3 regions of the Paenibacillus sp. FSL K6-0276 genome follow, and region 2 is predicted to be linked to each of the others. Evidence: a T-box and tRNA genes for the amino acid it is inferred to sense, from the RefSeq annotation. Region 2 holds a T-box; the other regions hold tRNA genes.
What was found. The T-box of region 2 lies ahead of MHH52_RS23220 (valine--tRNA ligase). A T-box ahead of a tRNA ligase gene usually reads a tRNA of that ligase, here a tRNA-Val.
Positions count from the first base shown of each region.

Region 1: it has a tRNA-Val gene. The T-box ahead of MHH52_RS23220 (valine--tRNA ligase) is inferred to sense a tRNA for this amino acid. The anticodon was not compared.
Region 3: it has a tRNA-Val gene. The T-box ahead of MHH52_RS23220 (valine--tRNA ligase) is inferred to sense a tRNA for this amino acid. The anticodon was not compared.

Region 1 covers NZ_CP150276.1:932,639-938,877, reverse strand. Annotated here, with positions in the region: gene MHH52_RS04150 (YdeI/OmpD-associated family protein) at 1-204, opposite strand, end outside; tRNA gene MHH52_RS04145 (tRNA-Gly) at 316-386, opposite strand; tRNA gene MHH52_RS04140 (tRNA-Pro) at 399-472, opposite strand; tRNA gene MHH52_RS04135 (tRNA-Arg) at 503-579, opposite strand; tRNA gene MHH52_RS04130 (tRNA-Gly) at 590-664, opposite strand; tRNA gene MHH52_RS04125 (tRNA-Leu) at 672-756, opposite strand; tRNA gene MHH52_RS04120 (tRNA-Lys) at 771-846, opposite strand; tRNA gene MHH52_RS04115 (tRNA-Gln) at 854-928, opposite strand; tRNA gene MHH52_RS04110 (tRNA-Asp) at 945-1,022, opposite strand; tRNA gene MHH52_RS04105 (tRNA-Met) at 1,048-1,124, opposite strand; tRNA gene MHH52_RS04100 (tRNA-Met) at 1,197-1,273, opposite strand; tRNA gene MHH52_RS04095 (tRNA-Val) at 1,289-1,364, opposite strand; tRNA gene MHH52_RS04090 (tRNA-Glu) at 1,371-1,442, opposite strand; tRNA gene MHH52_RS04085 (tRNA-Ser) at 1,459-1,549, opposite strand; tRNA gene MHH52_RS04080 (tRNA-Asn) at 1,555-1,630, opposite strand; tRNA gene MHH52_RS04075 (tRNA-Ile) at 1,634-1,710, opposite strand; rRNA gene rrf (5S ribosomal RNA) at 1,768-1,884, opposite strand; rRNA gene MHH52_RS04065 (23S ribosomal RNA) at 1,960-4,888, opposite strand; rRNA gene MHH52_RS04060 (16S ribosomal RNA) at 5,176-6,239, opposite strand, start outside.
Region 2 covers NZ_CP150276.1:4,895,379-4,901,617, forward strand. Annotated here, with positions in the region: gene MHH52_RS23220 (valine--tRNA ligase) at 1-2,049, opposite strand, end outside; T-box leader at 2,302-2,585, opposite strand; gene MHH52_RS23225 (LysM peptidoglycan-binding domain-containing protein) at 2,830-4,203, opposite strand; gene MHH52_RS23230 (hypothetical protein) at 4,280-4,507, shown strand; gene MHH52_RS23235 (RluA family pseudouridine synthase) at 4,660-5,595, opposite strand; gene hemL (glutamate-1-semialdehyde 2,1-aminomutase) at 5,592-6,239, opposite strand, start outside.
Region 3 covers NZ_CP150276.1:5,485,843-5,492,081, forward strand. Annotated here, with positions in the region: gene MHH52_RS25850 (ImmA/IrrE family metallo-endopeptidase) at 1-312, shown strand, start outside; tRNA gene MHH52_RS25855 (tRNA-Pro) at 414-487, opposite strand; tRNA gene MHH52_RS25860 (tRNA-Gly) at 502-575, opposite strand; tRNA gene MHH52_RS25865 (tRNA-Pro) at 587-660, opposite strand; tRNA gene MHH52_RS25870 (tRNA-Arg) at 692-768, opposite strand; tRNA gene MHH52_RS25875 (tRNA-Gly) at 777-851, opposite strand; tRNA gene MHH52_RS25880 (tRNA-Leu) at 858-941, opposite strand; tRNA gene MHH52_RS25885 (tRNA-Lys) at 957-1,029, opposite strand; tRNA gene MHH52_RS25890 (tRNA-Gln) at 1,035-1,109, opposite strand; tRNA gene MHH52_RS25895 (tRNA-Val) at 1,162-1,237, opposite strand; tRNA gene MHH52_RS25900 (tRNA-Glu) at 1,278-1,352, opposite strand; tRNA gene MHH52_RS25905 (tRNA-Thr) at 1,364-1,439, opposite strand; tRNA gene MHH52_RS25910 (tRNA-Asn) at 1,441-1,516, opposite strand; rRNA gene rrf (5S ribosomal RNA) at 1,523-1,639, opposite strand; rRNA gene MHH52_RS25920 (23S ribosomal RNA) at 1,714-4,642, opposite strand; tRNA gene MHH52_RS25925 (tRNA-Ala) at 4,814-4,889, opposite strand; tRNA gene MHH52_RS25930 (tRNA-Ile) at 4,974-5,050, opposite strand; rRNA gene rrf (5S ribosomal RNA) at 5,088-5,204, opposite strand; rRNA gene MHH52_RS25940 (16S ribosomal RNA) at 5,329-6,239, opposite strand, start outside.

The DNA.
Region 1 (6,239 bases), 2.2 Mb from region 2:
CCGTAGTTCTTTCTTTACCACCATAAAATGCTTCCCGTTTCCATGGGGCATAAGCGTTCCTCTATAGAGGATACCATTTACACTTCCTTTTACCTGTACCCTGGATTTGGTTTCAAATACTTCCTCTGTATCAAAAGGGACGTTAAGATAAGTCCAGCTTCCATTCGCATCAGGTCTCACTAATTTAGCTTCAAATTCGAACATAGCTACCTCCTCAAATTCCTCTAATAAAATCCCTAGGTTCTATTGTATCCATACGAGCGTAGCTATACAAAAAAACACCTACCTATAATAGGCAGGTGTTTCTTAATTATAAGCGGGTGATGGGAATCGAACCCACGCTATCAGCTTGGAAGGCTGAAGTTCTACCATTGAACTACACCCGCAAAGGTATAAAATCGGGATGACACGATTTGAACATGCGACCCCCTGGTCCCAAACCAGGTGCTCTACCAAGCTGAGCTACATCCCGTCAAAACATATAATTGCTTAGTAATAAAAATGGTGCGCCCTGAGAGATTCGAACTCCCGGCCTTTTGATTCGTAGTCAAACGCTCTATCCAGCTGAGCTAAGGGCGCAAAATTTATATGGAGCGGACGACGGGAATCGAACCCGCGACCCTCGCCTTGGCAAGGCGATGCTCTACCGCTGAGCCACGTCCGCAAAAACATGGTGCGCGTGAAGGGACTCGAACCCCCACGTCGTGAAACGCCAGATCCTAAGTCTGGTGCGTCTGCCAATTCCGCCACACGCGCACACTTTAAAATAATGGTGAGCCATGAAGGACTCGAACCTTCGACACCCTGATTAAAAGTCAGGTGCTCTACCAACTGAGCTAATGGCTCTCATAAATGGCTGGGGATATAGGATTTGAACCTATGCATGACGGAGTCAAAGTCCGTTGCCTTACCGCTTGGCTAATCCCCAACAATAATTAACTAAATGGCGGAACCGACGGGATTCGAACCCGCGATCTCCTGCGTGACAGGCAGGCATGTTAGGCCAACTACACCACGGTTCCATAGACATAATGCATAAGTGTAAATTGGTTGCGGGGGCAGGATTTGAACCTGCGGCCTTCGGGTTATGAGCCCGACGAGCTACCGGGCTGCTCCACCCCGCGTCATTTAATAATTATATACTATTCATTTACACTAAACCAGCTAGTCCCAAAACATAATGCTTAAGGAAAATTTGGTTGCGGGGGCAGGATTTGAACCTGCGGCCTTCGGGTTATGAGCCCGACGAGCTACCGGGCTGCTCCACCCCGCGTCGTTTAAATGAATATGGTGGAGGCTGAGGGGATCGAACCCCCGACCCTCTGCTTGTAAGGCAGATGCTCTCCCAGCTGAGCTAAGCCTCCATGTTATGACCCGTATGGGATTCGAACCCATGTTACCTCCGTGAAAGGGAGGTGTCTTAACCCCTTGACCAACGGGCCATGCTAATAAACTTTATGGCGGAGAGAGGGATTCGAACCCTCGAGACGCTTGTGGCGCCTACACGATTTCCAATCGTGCTCCTTCGGCCAAACTCGGACACCTCTCCATAAATGGCTCCCCGAACAGGACTCGAACCTGTGACAACTCGATTAACAGTCGAGTGCTCTACCAACTGAGCTATCAGGGAATATGGTGGGCCTTAGTGGACTCGAACCACCGACCTCACCCTTATCAGGGGTGCGCTCTAACCAGCTGAGCTAAAGGCCCTTTTCTGACATATGAATATTAAGGGCAAAAAAAATACCACGGGTAATGTGGTTGTCCGCTTGGCGACGTCCTACTCTCCCAGGACCCTTCGGTCCAAGTACCATCGGCGCTGGAGGGCTTAACGGTCGTGTTCGGGATGGGTACGTGTGGAACCCCTCCGCTATCGCCACCAAACGGGCATTTACAGCGTAAATGCTCAGGCTTGAGTCGCCTGAAAACTGAATCCGAATCGAATTTGCGTTTTAAGTATAGGATAAGCCCTCGACCGATTAGTATTGGTTAGCTCCATGCATTACTGCACTTCCACCTCCAACCTATCTACCTCGTCGTCTTCAAGGGGTCTTACTAATTGGGAAATCTCATCTTGAGGGGGGCTTCACGCTTAGATGCTTTCAGCGCTTATCCCGTCCGTACGTAGCTACCCAGCCATGCTTCTGGCGAAACAACTGGTGCACCAGCGGTACGTCCATCCCGGTCCTCTCGTACTAAGGACAGCTCCTCTCAAATTTCCTGCGCCCACGACAGATAGGGACCGAACTGTCTCACGACGTTCTGAACCCAGCTCGCGTACCGCTTTAATGGGCGAACAGCCCAACCCTTGGGACCTACTTCAGCCCCAGGATGCGATGAGCCGACATCGAGGTGCCAAACCTCCCCGTCGATGTGGACTCTTGGGGGAGATAAGCCTGTTATCCCCAGGGTAGCTTTTATCCGTTGAGCGATGGCCCTTCCATGCGGTACCACCGGATCACTAAGTCCGACTTTCGTCCCTGCTCGACTTGTAGGTCTCGCAGTCAAGCTCCCTTATGCCTTTGCACTCTTCGAATGATTTCCAACCATTCTGAGGGAACCTTGGAACGCCTCCGTTACTCTTTAGGAGGCGACCGCCCCAGTCAAACTGCCCGCCTGACACGGTCCCCGTACCCGGTTAGGGTACTAGGTTAGAACCTAGATACGATCAGGGTGGTATCCCAACGGCGCCTCCACCGAAGCTTGCGCTCCGATTTCTACGGCTCCCACCTATCCTGTACAGATCGTACCCAAATTCAATATCAAGCTGCAGTAAAGCTCCATGGGGTCTTTCCGTCTTGTCGCGGGTAACCTGCATCTTCACAGGTATTAAAATTTCACCGGATCTCTCGTTGAGACAGCGCCCAAGTCGTTACGCCATTCGTGCGGGTCAGAATTTACCTGACAAGGAATTTCGCTACCTTAGGACCGTTATAGTTACGGCCGCCGTTTACTGGGGCTTCGGTTCATAGCTTCGGGTTACCCCTAACCACTCCCCTTAACCTTCCAGCACCGGGCAGGCGTCAGCCCGTATACTTCGCCTTGCGGCTTCGCACAGACCTGTGTTTTTGCTAAACAGTCGCTTGGGCCTTTTCACTGCGGCCCCCTCGTGCTATTCACACTACCGGGGCACCCCTTCTCCCGAAGTTACGGGGTCATTTTGCCGAGTTCCTTAACGAGAGTTCTTCCGCGCGCCTTAGAATTCTCTTCTCGCCTACCTGTGTCGGTTTGCGGTACGGGCACCTTCTCCTGGCTAGAGGCTTTTCTTGGCAGTGTGAGATCATGACCTTCGCTACTGTAATTTTCGCTCCCCATCACAGCCCAGCCTTAATGATGTGCGGATTTGCCTACACATCAGCCTCACTGCTTAGACGGACATATCCATCAGTCCGCGTCACTACCCTCCTGCGTCACCCCATCGCTCATAGCGGATTACGGTGGTACAGTAATTTCAAACTGTTGTCCTTCGACTACGCCTTTCGGCCTCGCCTTAGGTCCCGACTTACCCTGAGCGGACGAGCCTTCCTCAGGAAACCTTGGGCTTTCGGCGGATCAGATTCTCACTGATCTTTTCGTTACTCATACCGGCATTCTCACTTGTATGCTGTCCAGCGCTCCTTACGGTACACCTTCAACCCACATACAACGCTCCCCTACCCCAGATACATACGTATCTAGCCATAGCTTCGGTGGTGTGTTTAGCCCCGTTACATTTTCGGCGCAGAGTCACTCGACCAGTGAGCTATTACGCACTCTTTCAATGGTGGCTGCTTCTAAGCCAACATCCTGGTTGTCTGTGCAACTCCACATCCTTTCCCACTTAACACACACTTGGGGACCTTAGCTGATGGTCTGGGCTGTTTCCCTTTTGACAATGGATCTTAGCACTCACTGTCTGACTCCCGGCAATAAGTATATGGCATTCGGAGTTTGACTGATCTTGGTAACCCTTGCGGGCCCCGCAACCAATCAGTGCTCTACCTCCACTACTCTTATACCGAGGCTAGCCCTAAAGCTATTTCGGGGAGAACCAGCTATCTCCGAGTTCGATTGGAATTTCTCCGCTACCCCCACCTCATCCCCGCATTTTTCAACATGCGTGGGTTCGGGCCTCCAGTGCGTGTTACCGCACCTTCACCCTGGACAGGGGTAGATCACACGGTTTCGGGTCTACGTCCACATACTAAATCGCCCTATTCAGACTCGCTTTCGCTGCGGCTCCGTCTTCTCGACTTAACCTTGCATGTTAAACGTAACTCGCCGGTTCATTCTACAAAAGGCACGCCATCACCCATAGATAGGGCTCTGACTTTTTGTAAGCACACGGTTTCAGGTTCTATTTCACTCCCCTTCCGGGGTGCTTTTCACCTTTCCCTCACGGTACTGTTTCACTATCGGTCGCCAGGTAGTATTTAGCCTTAGCAGATGGTCCTGCTGGATTCATACGGGGTTTCACGTGCCCCGCACTACTCGGGATCCGTCTCGGAGAGAACACAGTTTAGGTTACAGGGCTTTTACCTCTATCGCGGGCCTTTCCAGACCTCTTCACCTACCATATTCCTTTGTAACTCCATGTGAGACGTCCCACAACCCCTAAGAGCAAGCTCTTAGGTTTAGGCTGTTCCGCGTTCGCTCGCCGCTACTGACGGAATCACTATTGTTTTCTCTTCCTCAGGGTACTTAGATGTTTCAGTTCCCCTGGTCTGCCTCTACATCTCCTATGTGTTCAGAGATGAGTAACTGCGAATTACCACAGCTGGGTTTCCCCATTCGGACACCCCCGGATCAAAGCTTGCTTACAGCTCCCCGAGGCAGTTTCGTTGTTCGCCACGTCCTTCGTCGGCTCCTGGCGCCTAGGCATCCTCCGTGTGCTCTTATTAGCTTAACCTCAATTTTCTCCGTAGGAGAAATATTGCACATTGAATGAATTCAACACACTTTACTTCTTTCGGATTCCATTGTATTCACTAATAACATTTACTTGTTTACACAAGTTGCTAAAAGATGTTCTAAAACGCAAATTCGTTTCGGTATCCAGTTTTCAAGGATCAAGTTTAAAGATGAGAGCTTAAACTCTCAAAACTGAGCAACGAGTGAGTAACAGGCCTAAACCTGAGATTTGGAAGTTTAACTTCCGATTTGAATGTCTTCATTGCAGAAGACGATTCTCCATAGAAAGGAGGTGATCCAGCCGCACCTTCCGATACGGCTACCTTGTTACGACTTCACCCCAATCATCTACCCCACCTTCGGCGGCTGGCTCCCTTGCGGGTTACCCCACCGACTTCGGGTGTTGTAAACTCTCGTGGTGTGACGGGCGGTGTGTACAAGACCCGGGAACGTATTCACCGCGGCATGCTGATCCGCGATTACTAGCAATTCCGACTTCATGCAGGCGAGTTGCAGCCTGCAATCCGAACTGAGACCGGCTTTGATGGGATTGGCTTCACCTCGCGGTTTCGCTTCCCGTTGTACCGGCCATTGTAGTACGTGTGTAGCCCAGGTCATAAGGGGCATGATGATTTGACGTCATCCCCACCTTCCTCCGGTTTGTCACCGGCAGTCACTCTAGAGTGCCCAACATTACTTGCTGGCAACTAAAGTTAAGGGTTGCGCTCGTTGCGGGACTTAACCCAACATCTCACGACACGAGCTGACGACAACCATGCACCACCTGTCTCCTCTGTCCCGAAGGCCGCCACTATCTCTAGTGGATTCAGAGGGATGTCAAGACCTGGTAAGGTTCTTCGCGTTGCTTCGAATTAAACCACATACTCCACTGCTTGTGCGGGTCCCCGTCAATTCCTTTGAGTTTCAGTCTTGCGACCGTACTCCCCAGGCGGAGTGCTTACTGTGTTAACTTCGGCACCAAGGGTATCGAAACCCCTAACACCTAGCACTCATCGTTTACGGCGTGGACTACCAGGGTATCTAATCCTGTTTGCTCCCCACGCTTTCGCGCCTCAGCGTCAGTTACAGCCCAGAAAGTCGCCTTCGCCACTGGTGTTCCTCCACATATCTACGCATTTCACCGCTACACGTGGAATTCCACTTTCCTCTTCTGTACTCAAGCCACCCAGTTTCCAGTGCGACCTTAGGTTGAGCCCAAGGTTTAAACACCAGACTTAAATAGCCGCCTGCGCGCGCTTTACGCCCAATAATTCCGGACAACGCTTGCCCCCTACGTATTACCGCGGCTGCTGGCACGTAGTTAGCCGGGGCTTTCTTCTCAGGTACCG
Region 2 (6,239 bases):
ATGAATCAGACGCATTGTGCGATCTAGTACATAGGCAAGTACAGACTGTGTCTTAGCTTTGGCTGCGACGTCTGATCCGTAAAGTGACAGCTTCGCGAACTCAATATACCAGTCACACAGATCGTCCCAGATGAAATTGTACAATTGGCGGCCGGTCTCACCGAACTCGTACGAGTCAATTAGACGCGTAATTTCACGAGAAGTTTCGTTCAGACGGTGCAGAATCCAGCGATCAGCAGTACTTAACTCACCAGTAATGTCAATATTCTCAAAGCTTACACCTTCCAAATTCATGAGGGCAAAGCGTGACGCATTCCAGATCTTATTGGCAAAATTACGCGCCTGCTCAACCTTTTCCCAGCGGAAACGCAGATCCTGTCCAGCTGTGCTTCCGGTAGAAATCATGTAGCGCATTGCATCTGCGCCATACTTCTCGATGACTTCAAGCGGGTCTACGCCGTTTCCGAGCGACTTGGACATTTTTTGGCCTTCGGAATCCCGTACTAATCCATGCATCAATACATCGGAGAATGGTTTCTCTCCGGTAAATTCGAGGGCTGAGAAGATCATCCGCGCTACCCAGAAATAAATAATATCGTAGCCCGTTACGAGCACATCGTTCGGATAGTAGCGTTTGAAATCTGCACTGTTCTCATCCGGCCACCCTAGAGTGGCGAACGGCCACAGATTGGAGCTGAACCAAGTATCCAGTACATCCTCGTCCTGTTTCAAATCAGTTAAGCCGCTGATCCGGCGCGCTTCTTCCTCGTCATTCGCCACAACCACTTCACCAGTAGACTCGGAATACCAAGCTGGAATACGATGTCCCCACCACAGCTGGCGGGAAATACACCAATCGCGTACGTTCTCGATCCAATTCAGGTAAGTTCTCTCGAAACGGTCCGGTACAAAGTTAACCCCGTTACCATCCTTCTGTGCATTGATCGCAGCTTCGGCGAGGGGCTGCATCTTCACGAACCATTGTGTGGACAAGTATGGCTCAACAACGGCTCCAGAGCGTTCGCTGTGTCCCACTTGATGCACATGATCTTCAATAGAGATCAGTACACCTTGTTCCTTCAGGTCAGCCGTGATAGCCTTACGGCATACACTCCGGTCTTGACCTTGGTAAGGTCCTGCTTCCTCATTCATCGTACCGCTCTCATCCATTACGTTGATCTGCGGTAAGTTGTGACGTTGACCCATCTCGAAGTCATTCGGGTCATGAGCCGGAGTAATCTTAACTGCACCACTACCAAACTCTTTGTCTACATAATCATCAGCGATAATTGGAATCTCACGACCGATAATCGGCAGGATCAACGTTTTGCCGATCAGATCTTTATAACGATCGTCTTCCGGATGAACAGCAACCGCCGTATCGCCCAGCATCGTCTCCGGACGTGTAGTCGCTACTGTAATAAATCCGCTACCGTCTTTGAGCGGGTAACGCAGGTGATACAAGTGTCCGTTAACTTCCTTATATTCAACCTCGATATCCGACAATGCCGTGCGGGCAGCAGGGTCCCAGTTAATAATGCGTTTGCCGCGGTAGATCAAGCCTTTATTGTAGAGCTTAACGAATACCTCGCGTACAGCTTTCGACAAACCTTCATCCAAGGTAAAACGTTCGCGGGAATAGTCAAGGGAAAGCCCCATTTTAGCCCACTGTTCATGAATGGTGTTGGCATATTTATCTTTCCAGTCCCACACCTGCTCTAGAAACTTCTCACGTCCGAGATCATGTCTAGAAATTCCCTGCTCGCGCAGCTTTTGCTCTACCTTCGTCTGTGTTGCGATACCGGCATGGTCCGTACCCGGTAGCCAAAGCGTGTCGAAGCCCTGCATCCGTTTCGTACGAATCAGGATATCCTGAAGCGTGAAATCGAGCGCATGCCCAATGTGCAGCATTCCCGTTACATTTGGTGGTGGGATTACAATGCTATATGCTTTCGCATCTGGACGCCCGCCTGCACGGAAATACCCACCTTCTGTCCAGTAGGAATACCACTTGGTTTCTGCCGATTTCGGATCATACGTTGTTGGCATTTCGTTCTTAGAGTCATTCGCAGCGGCAGCATCTGCCGCTGTATCTTGCAGATTCGGCAACTCTGTCCCTGATAGATTGTTTTGGTCAGCCATTCTCTGATACCTCCACTTGGTTACTTGTAGTTTCTTAATAAGAAACAACGTTGTCTCGTTCTTTACCCATGACAACTGTTTCTCGTAAAAAATAAGAACGATGTACGGAGTGAAACTTATACATTCTTATATTTTGAGAAAACAAAAAGACCCCTCGTCTCAAAGGACGAAAGGCCATTCTTTCGCGGTACCACCTTTGTTTCGCGCCAATGAAAAATAAACCTACACTTCTCTCACCCTACGGTTCAGAAGCTTAGCGCGACACTCATACAGATAACGGCTGCTACCGGCCACATCCTAACTTATCTTTCATACCTATGAAGACAAGCTCAGAAGGGCGACTCCGGGGCGACTTCGGTGGCTGTATCCTACGGAATGTCACAGCACTTGCATTCCGCTCTCTGAAGGGCTGACCGCCTACTCTTCCCGTTCCCAGTCTTTACTTAGATATTGCTTACTCCATAATACATTTTGAGTCATCCCTAGTCAACCTGGATAAGCCTTTACAGCAGGACTTTGACGCTGAACTTCGACTTATGGCGTACTTATACCGAAATTTCATTTATTTCAACACGCCGCTTGTAGTAGAGGCCCAGTGTTCTAATGTTCTACGGTCACATGACAAAAATCCCGATCTTCTATCAGATCGGGATTCACCTATTCATGTGTCTAAGCATTGCATTTCTATTACGGAATGTACAACACTTGCCCTTCCTCTACACTCTGCCCAGACAAACGATTATACATCCCCAGTTCCCGTGCACTTAGCTGATACTTCTCTGCGATCGTATCCAGCGTTTCTTCACGCTGCACGATGCAAAGGCGAACCTTACGGAACAAGTTAGTGCCATCTGCTCCGGTAATGAATCTGCTCTTCCACTCCGTATTATTTCCAGCCTCTGGAATAATCGCTGCAGCAGATGCATTTCCTTCAGACTGGAGAGCTTCCTGTTCTTTACGGGAACGACTAGAGCTGAGTAATGAAGAGAAGGTGAGATGTTCTTTTACCGGAACCTCTGCTTCTTTCTTGCTTCCTAGAGCAATCTTAAGATCTTGCTTCTCCTCTGGCTGTGGCACAGTCTCCTGAGAAACAAAGACTTCGTTCGCATTCTCACTAATCGGCTGAGCATTCTCTTCTTGTGCGTGAAGCTTATTGTTTGCCTCGTTTTCTGAAGCGAATACAGCGATATCTTGGTCTGCATCAGCAATAGCTGCTGGAACAACGGGCTCTCTAGAGGCAAAAGTATATTCAGCTTCTTGTTCCTGATCCACTTCGCTCGCCTGGCTAACTTGATTCAGCTGAGATACCTCAGCTTCCTCATTCTGTGACTCAGCTTTAAACCAGTAATCCGCTATTCCTGCTTTGGAATCCTCTGATTGCGAATCCAGACTATGCGTCCGAGCTTTCGCGCCCTTGTCCTTCTCATGAGCGGATGAGAAATTAACTATAGGGGACGAATAACCAGCTCCGCTCGAGACCAGTGGGGCCTCTGATGCTCCTGCATTCGCTTCGGCATGCTCATGTTCTTCTACGGCAACCTCCGATGCACCCTCACCAAAGGTCCACTGTGAATTTTCATAAAGCGCATCACTTTCGTGTTCTTGGTTCTCTGCAGATGCTTCTATCACCCTGTCATCTTCGAGAGGGGAATAGGCAACTGTATACTCTTCCTGCTGCCAGGCCGGTTGTGGTTGAGGTTCCGCACCACCGATTCCCCGCAGCGATAGTACGCCAGTTATATTCACAGTACGCATCGTGAGCAGATCAATATCAAAATTCTCGATCTCCACCCCAATATCTTCAATCGAGCTGACGCGTGTAAGCGGAACAGTGATTTCAACGGGAATGGCGTGCTCCAGACGCTGGGTTCGGTCATCCTCACTCCGGTAGAGTCCGGTAAGCAACAGCTGACCATATAACTCGGCACGATCCTCCCGCTGAATCACCTGGATTTCCGGAAGTAGTTCAACCTCCTCCAGCTCAGCTATTCCCGGAAGCTCTTCCGATAGGTGAATGCGTTCATAAATATCAAACCGCAAGCCGTGGGACTGATCAAACACGGGATATGTCCTCCTTCTTGGCATAATCTAACCCTGAGACAGGCCCAGAGCATAAGCCCAAAATGTTACTCCCCACATGTATATGCTTCAAACAGGAAGGCATGACAACTTTGGTAGCACTAACCGGACAGGATGCAAAAAATGTGAACTGAAAGGGATGATCGAACTCTCCTTGTGCAAATATACCCTGCTCCGCATGAACAAAGTATTATATGCTGCTTTTGCTATTAGAACATGGATAGATGTTTCTTTCCAAGAAAAAACGACGTTGTCGTCCTTCAAAGATGACAACCGTTTCTCGTAGAAATATAAGGATAATGTATAATGTGAAACTTATAATTTCTTATATTTTGAAAAAAAATAGAAATTTACTCACTCTACGAAAATTAGATGTAAAAAAGAACCGTAGAACCAGCTTTTGCTGATTATACGGTTCTTTGGGTTACGACATAGCCGTCAAGGCGCTTCAGACAGCAGCTCCCGCAGCTGTAGCATATCCTCTGGCCACGGATCATTGACTTCCAACTGTTCTCCGCTCCAAGGGTGGCAGAAGGACAACGACTTACCGTGAAGCGCATGGCGGCCAGCAGCGCTGGAGGCCCAGACTGGGCCGCCATATAGCGCATCCCCATACAAGGGATGACCCATATGGCTGAGATGGACGCGAATCTGATGCGTCCGGCCGGTCTCCAGCTGCACATGCACCAGGCTCCCGCCATGCAGGGGCTCGCACTCGATGATTCGAGTCACGGCGGATTGTCCGCCGGGCGAGACCCGTCTCCGCGCCGCATGATGACGATCGCGCCCTATCGGTGCGTCGATCACCTTAAGCGTAGGCGGCACTGTACCTTCTACGATCGCGGCGTATAGCCGCGAGATGCTTTTTTCACGCATATTCTCGTCTAGGACAAGCTGTGCGAACTCATTCTTCGCATACATCACCGGGCCTGTTGTATCCTTGTCCAGCCGGTGAATATGGCGCACAGCCACACCTTCTCCAGAAGCGACATAATGCGCAGCTACAAGGTGATCCAGCGTTACACCTAAGCCACTGCCATCAGGATGAACCGCCATGCCTGCCGGTTTGTGGGCAACCAAGCAAAAATCATCCTCATACAGCACCTCAAGCTCTTCCCATACCGGTTCAATACCGGCTTCACGATCCGGGAATAGCGCCAGTCGAAGCCTATCGCCCTTCCACTGAATGCCCCCCTCGCGGCGCAGACGCAGATGAAGCTTCTCAGGCATGCCTACAGTTTCCAGCAGCCACTTGTCAATCGCAGCCTCAGCATCCTCGGCTCCAGTAATGATTTTGCCGGGTGTTACTTCCAGCCACTCTCCACGTCTAGTCCAAGCTCCACCACCGGTTCGTTCTCCGGCTCCGGTACTCAAAGGGCCTTCAGGGCGTTATAATGGCCCTCAATGGTATCATCAATATCTTGCTCACTATGCGCAGCAGATACGAACATACCTTCAAACTGTGAAGGCGGCACGCTAATACCTTGGCTCAGCATATGACCAAAGTAACGACGGAATAGATCCGTGTCGCTAGTCTTAGCCGTCTCAAAATTAGTTACAGGTCCTTCAGTGAAAAATGGACAGACCATCGATCCTACTCGGTTAATCGTCAGCGGAATACCAGTCTGGATTGAATTCTTTTTCAACCCTGCTTCCAGACGCGCACCTAATTGCTCCAGACGATCATATACTTCCGGTGTCAACAGCTTCAGCGTAGTGAATCCTGCTGCCATCGCTAATGGATTACCACTAAGTGTCCCAGCCTGATAGATCGGTCCCGTAGGAGCGATTTGCTCCATAATCTCTCTTTTGCCGCCATAAGCGCCTACTGGAAGTCCTCCACCGATGACTTTGCCGAAGCAAGTGATATCCGGAGTAATGTTGAACAAACCTTGAGCACAGCCACGGTTGACACGGAATCCTGTCATTACCTCATCAAAAATAAGCAATGATCCATGATCTGAAGTTAACTTGCGAAGTCCTTCTAGGAAGCCTGGAAGTGGCGGTACAACACCCAT
Region 3 (6,239 bases), 590 kb from region 2:
ACAGGCACAAAGGGATTATATTACCGAAAACTAAGAAGAAGATTTATCGTCATTCATAATGAGTTGCCAGTTGAGTGGCAGCGCTTCGTTTGTGCGCATGAATTAGGACATGATCGCCTTCATAAGGGGATTAACCGTTTTTTCCTGGAGGAAAGCTCCTACTTCTCTCCTGGGAAGCTTGAACGTCAAGCTAATCTCTTTGCCGTAAAGCTACTGTCAACAGGCAGCAATCCTGAGCAAGAAGAATCATGGAAAAGTTATTATCTACGGATTGGCATTCCACCGGAAGTCCGATTTCTTTTGGAAGAATGATAGAACATACCTTTCATGAATATATGCGTGTTTTTAATTAATACATAACAAAAAAAGCTCTTACCGAAGTAAGAGCTTTCTAAGAGCGATTAAGCTAAGTATCGGGATGACACGATTTGAACATGCGACCCCCTGGTCCCAAACCAGGTGCTCTACCAAGCTGAGCTACATCCCGTTACTATAAAATTATGGAGCGGGTGATGGGAATCGAACCCACGCTATCAGCTTGGAAGGCTGAAGTTCTACCATTGAACTACACCCGCAAAGGTGAAAATCGGGATGACACGATTTGAACATGCGACCCCCTGGTCCCAAACCAGGTGCTCTACCAAGCTGAGCTACATCCCGTTAAAATACTATAATTGCTTAATAAAAAAAATGGCGCGCCCTGAGAGATTCGAACTCCCGGCCTTTTGATTCGTAGTCAAACGCTCTATCCAGCTGAGCTAAGGGCGCAAAAATTATGGAGCGGACGACGGGAATCGAACCCGCGACCCTCGCCTTGGCAAGGCGATGCTCTACCGCTGAGCCACGTCCGCAATAAGTGGTGCGCGTGAAGGGACTTGAACCCCCACGTCGTGAAACGCCAGATCCTAAGTCTGGTGCGTCTGCCATTCCGCCACACGCGCATGTAATAATAAAAGTGAGCCATGAAGGACTCGAACCTTCGACACCCTGATTAAAAGTCAGGTGCTCTACCAACTGAGCTAATGGCTCGCACTTGGCTGGGGATATAGGATTCGAACCTATGAGTGACGGAGTCAAAGTCCGTTGCCTTACCGCTTGGCTAATCCCCATTGATGGATTCCTCTATGTTGCCCATAATCTCTTCGAATATCAAGAAGATTATGGTGGAGGCTGAGGGGATCGAACCCCCGACCCTCTGCTTGTAAGGCAGATGCTCTCCCAGCTGAGCTAAGCCTCCATATCTATGGGACCCTCAAGGGGTAAGGATAAGTAAAAGTTGGTGACCCGTATGGGATTCGAACCCATGTTACCTCCGTGAAAGGGAGGTGTCTTAACCCCTTGACCAACGGGCCTTGCAAATCTGTGGAGCTCTCAACCGGATTCGAACCGGTGACCTCTTCCTTACCATGGAAGCACTCTACCTGCTGAGCTATGAGAGCATGGCTCCCCGAACAGGACTCGAACCTGTGACAACTCGATTAACAGTCGAGTGCTCTACCAACTGAGCTATCAGGGAATATCCGCTTGGCAACGTCCTACTCTCCCAGGACCCTTCGGTCCAAGTACCATCGGCGCTGGAGGGCTTAACGGTCGTGTTCGGAATGGGTACGCGTGGAACCCCTCCGCTATCGCCACCAAACGGGCATTTACAGCGTAAATGCTCAGGCTTGATCGCCTGAAAACTGAATCCGAATCGAATTTGCATTTTAAGTATAGGATAAGCCCTCGACCGATTAGTATTGGTCAGCTCCATGCATTACTGCACTTCCACCTCCAACCTATCTACCTCGTCGTCTTCAAGGGGTCTTACTAATTGGGAAATCTCATCTTGAGGGGGGCTTCACGCTTAGATGCTTTCAGCGCTTATCCCGTCCGTACGTAGCTACCCAGCCATGCTTCTGGCGAAACAACTGGTGCACCAGCGGTACGTCCATCCCGGTCCTCTCGTACTAAGGACAGCTCCTCTCAAATTTCCTGCGCCCACGACAGATAGGGACCGAACTGTCTCACGACGTTCTGAACCCAGCTCGCGTACCGCTTTAATGGGCGAACAGCCCAACCCTTGGGACCTACTTCAGCCCCAGGATGCGATGAGCCGACATCGAGGTGCCAAACCTCCCCGTCGATGTGGACTCTTGGGGGAGATAAGCCTGTTATCCCCAGGGTAGCTTTTATCCGTTGAGCGATGGCCCTTCCATGCGGTACCACCGGATCACTAAGTCCGACTTTCGTCCCTGCTCGACTTGTAGGTCTCGCAGTCAAGCTCCCTTATGCCTTTGCACTCTTCGAATGATTTCCAACCATTCTGAGGGAACCTTGGAACGCCTCCGTTACTCTTTAGGAGGCGACCGCCCCAGTCAAACTGCCCGCCTGACACGGTCCCCGTACCCGGTAAGGGTACTAGGTTAGAACCTAGATACGATCAGGGTGGTATCCCAACGGCGCCTCCACCGAAGCTTGCGCTCCGATTTCTACGGCTCCCACCTATCCTGTACAGATCGTACCCAAATTCAATATCAAGCTGCAGTAAAGCTCCATGGGGTCTTTCCGTCTTGTCGCGGGTAACCTGCATCTTCACAGGTATTAAAATTTCACCGGATCTCTCGTTGAGACAGCGCCCAAGTCGTTACGCCATTCGTGCGGGTCAGAATTTACCTGACAAGGAATTTCGCTACCTTAGGACCGTTATAGTTACGGCCGCCGTTTACTGGGGCTTCGGTTCATAGCTTCGGGTTACCCCTAACCACTCCCCTTAACCTTCCAGCACCGGGCAGGCGTCAGCCCGTATACTTCGCCTTGCGGCTTCGCACAGACCTGTGTTTTTGCTAAACAGTCGCTTGGGCCTTTTCACTGCGGCCCCCTCGTGCTATTCACACTACCGGGGCACCCCTTCTCCCGAAGTTACGGGGTCATTTTGCCGAGTTCCTTAACGAGAGTTCTTCCGCGCGCCTTAGAATTCTCTTCTCGCCTACCTGTGTCGGTTTGCGGTACGGGCACCTTCTCCTGGCTAGAGGCTTTTCTTGGCAGTGTGAGATCATGACCTTCGCTACTGTAATTTTCGCTCCCCATCACAGCCCAGCCTTAATGATGTGCGGATTTGCCTACACATCAGCCTCACTGCTTAGACGGACATATCCATCAGTCCGCGTCACTACCCTCCTGCGTCACCCCATCGCTCATAGCGGATTACGGTGGTACAGTAATTTCAAACTGTTGTCCTTCGACTACGCCTTTCGGCCTCGCCTTAGGTCCCGACTTACCCTGAGCGGACGAGCCTTCCTCAGGAAACCTTGGGCTTTCGGCGGATCAGATTCTCACTGATCTTTTCGTTACTCATACCGGCATTCTCACTTGTATGCTGTCCAGCGCTCCTTACGGTACACCTTCAACCCACATACAACGCTCCCCTACCCCAGATACATACGTATCTAGCCATAGCTTCGGTGGTGTGTTTAGCCCCGTTACATTTTCGGCGCAGAGTCACTCGACCAGTGAGCTATTACGCACTCTTTCAATGGTGGCTGCTTCTAAGCCAACATCCTGGTTGTCTGTGCAACTCCACATCCTTTCCCACTTAACACACACTTGGGGACCTTAGCTGATGGTCTGGGCTGTTTCCCTTTTGACAATGGATCTTAGCACTCACTGTCTGACTCCCGGCAATAAGTATATGGCATTCGGAGTTTGACTGATCTTGGTAACCCTTGCGGGCCCCGCAACCAATCAGTGCTCTACCTCCACTACTCTTATACCGAGGCTAGCCCTAAAGCTATTTCGGGGAGAACCAGCTATCTCCGAGTTCGATTGGAATTTCTCCGCTACCCCCACCTCATCCCCGCATTTTTCAACATGCGTGGGTTCGGGCCTCCAGTGCGTGTTACCGCACCTTCACCCTGGACAGGGGTAGATCACACGGTTTCGGGTCTACGTCCACATACTAAATCGCCCTATTCAGACTCGCTTTCGCTGCGGCTCCGTCTTCTCGACTTAACCTTGCATGTTAAACGTAACTCGCCGGTTCATTCTACAAAAGGCACGCCATCACCCATAGATAGGGCTCTGACTTTTTGTAAGCACACGGTTTCAGGTTCTATTTCACTCCCCTTCCGGGGTGCTTTTCACCTTTCCCTCACGGTACTGTTTCACTATCGGTCGCCAGGTAGTATTTAGCCTTAGCAGATGGTCCTGCTGGATTCATACGGGGTTTCACGTGCCCCGCACTACTCGGGATCCGTCTCGGAGAGAACACAGTTTAGGTTACAGGGCTTTTACCTCTATCGCGGGCCTTTCCAGACCTCTTCGCCTACCATATTCCTTTGTAACTCCATGTGAGACGTCCCACAACCCCTAAGAGCAAGCTCTTAGGTTTAGGCTGTTCCGCGTTCGCTCGCCGCTACTGACGGAATCACTATTGTTTTCTCTTCCTCAGGGTACTTAGATGTTTCAGTTCCCCTGGTCTGCCTCTACATCTCCTATGTGTTCAGAGATGAGTAACTGCGAATTACCACAGCTGGGTTTCCCCATTCGGACACCCCCGGATCAAAGCTTGCTTACAGCTCCCCGAGGCAGTTTCGTTGTTCGCCACGTCCTTCGTCGGCTCCTGGCGCCTAGGCATCCTCCGTGTGCTCTTATTAGCTTAACCTTGATTTTTCCGCAGGAAAATATCATACAATGACATTTCTTTTGGAATCATCTCACTAATAACTTTAACTTGTTTGCACAAGTTGCTAAAAGATGTTCTAAAACGCAAATTCGTTTCGGTATCCAGTTTTCAAGGATCAATGTTAAAGAAGATATTGAATTTTAAAAATTATGGTGGAGCCAAGCGGGATCGAACCGCTGACCTCCTGCTTGCAAGGCAGGCGCTCTCCCAGCTGAGCTATGGCCCCATAAAATTCACTCCAAAAAGTGAAGTGTAGCTTCGAAGCTAATTCCGATTACTTTTCGGAGGCCTCATACTTTATAAAGTTATATGGTGGGCCTTGGTGGACTCGAACCACCGACCTCACCCTTATCAGAGGTGCGCTCTAACCAACTGAGCTAAAAGCCCATATAACATTGTGAATCAACCAAATAATTGATTGTTCGCTTGGCGGCGTCCTACTCTCCCAGGACCCTTCGGTCCAAGTACCATCGGCGCTGGAGGGCTTAACGGTCGTGTTCGGGATGGGTACGTGTGGAACCCCTCCGCTATCGCCACCAAACGCATATGAAAGAGACTTGCTCTTTCAAAACTGAACACGAGTGAGTGTTCGAACCCGAGGGTTCTATTGTGGAAGTTAAACTTCCAATTTGAATGTCTTCATTGCAGAAGACGATTCTCCATAGAAAGGAGGTGATCCAGCCGCACCTTCCGATACGGCTACCTTGTTACGACTTCACCCCAATCATCTACCCCACCTTCGGCGGCTGGCTCCCTTGCGGGTTACCCCACCGACTTCGGGTGTTGTAAACTCTCGTGGTGTGACGGGCGGTGTGTACAAGACCCGGGAACGTATTCACCGCGGCATGCTGATCCGCGATTACTAGCAATTCCGACTTCATGCAGGCGAGTTGCAGCCTGCAATCCGAACTGAGACCGGCTTTGATGGGATTGGCTTCACCTCGCGGTTTCGCTTCCCGTTGTACCGGCCATTGTAGTACGTGTGTAGCCCAGGTCATAAGGGGCATGATGATTTGACGTCATCCCCACCTTCCTCCGGTTTGTCACCGGCAGTCACTCTAGAGTGCCCAACATTACTTGCTGGCAACTAAAGTTAAGGGTTGCGCTCGTTGCGGGACTTAACCCAACATCTCACGACACGAGCTGACGACAACCATGCACCACCTGTCTCCTCTGTCCCGAAGGCCGCCACTATCTCTAGTGGATTCAGAGGGATGTCAAGACCTGGTAAGGTTCTTCGCGTTGCTTCGAATTAAACCACATACTCCACTGCTTGTGCGGGTCCCCGTCAATTCCTTTGAGTTTCAGTCTTGCGACCGTACTCCCCAGGCGGAGTGCTTACTGTGTTAACTTCGGCACCAAGGGTATCGAAACCCCTAACACCTAGCACTCATCGTTTACGGCGTGGACTACCAGGGTATCTAATCCTGTTTGCTCCCCACGCTTTCGCGCCTCAGCGTCAGTTACAGCCCAGAAAGTCGCCTTCGCCACTGGTGTTCCTCCACATATCTACGCATTTCACCGCTACACGTGGAATTCCACTTTCCTCTTCTGTACTCAAGCCACCCAGTTTCCA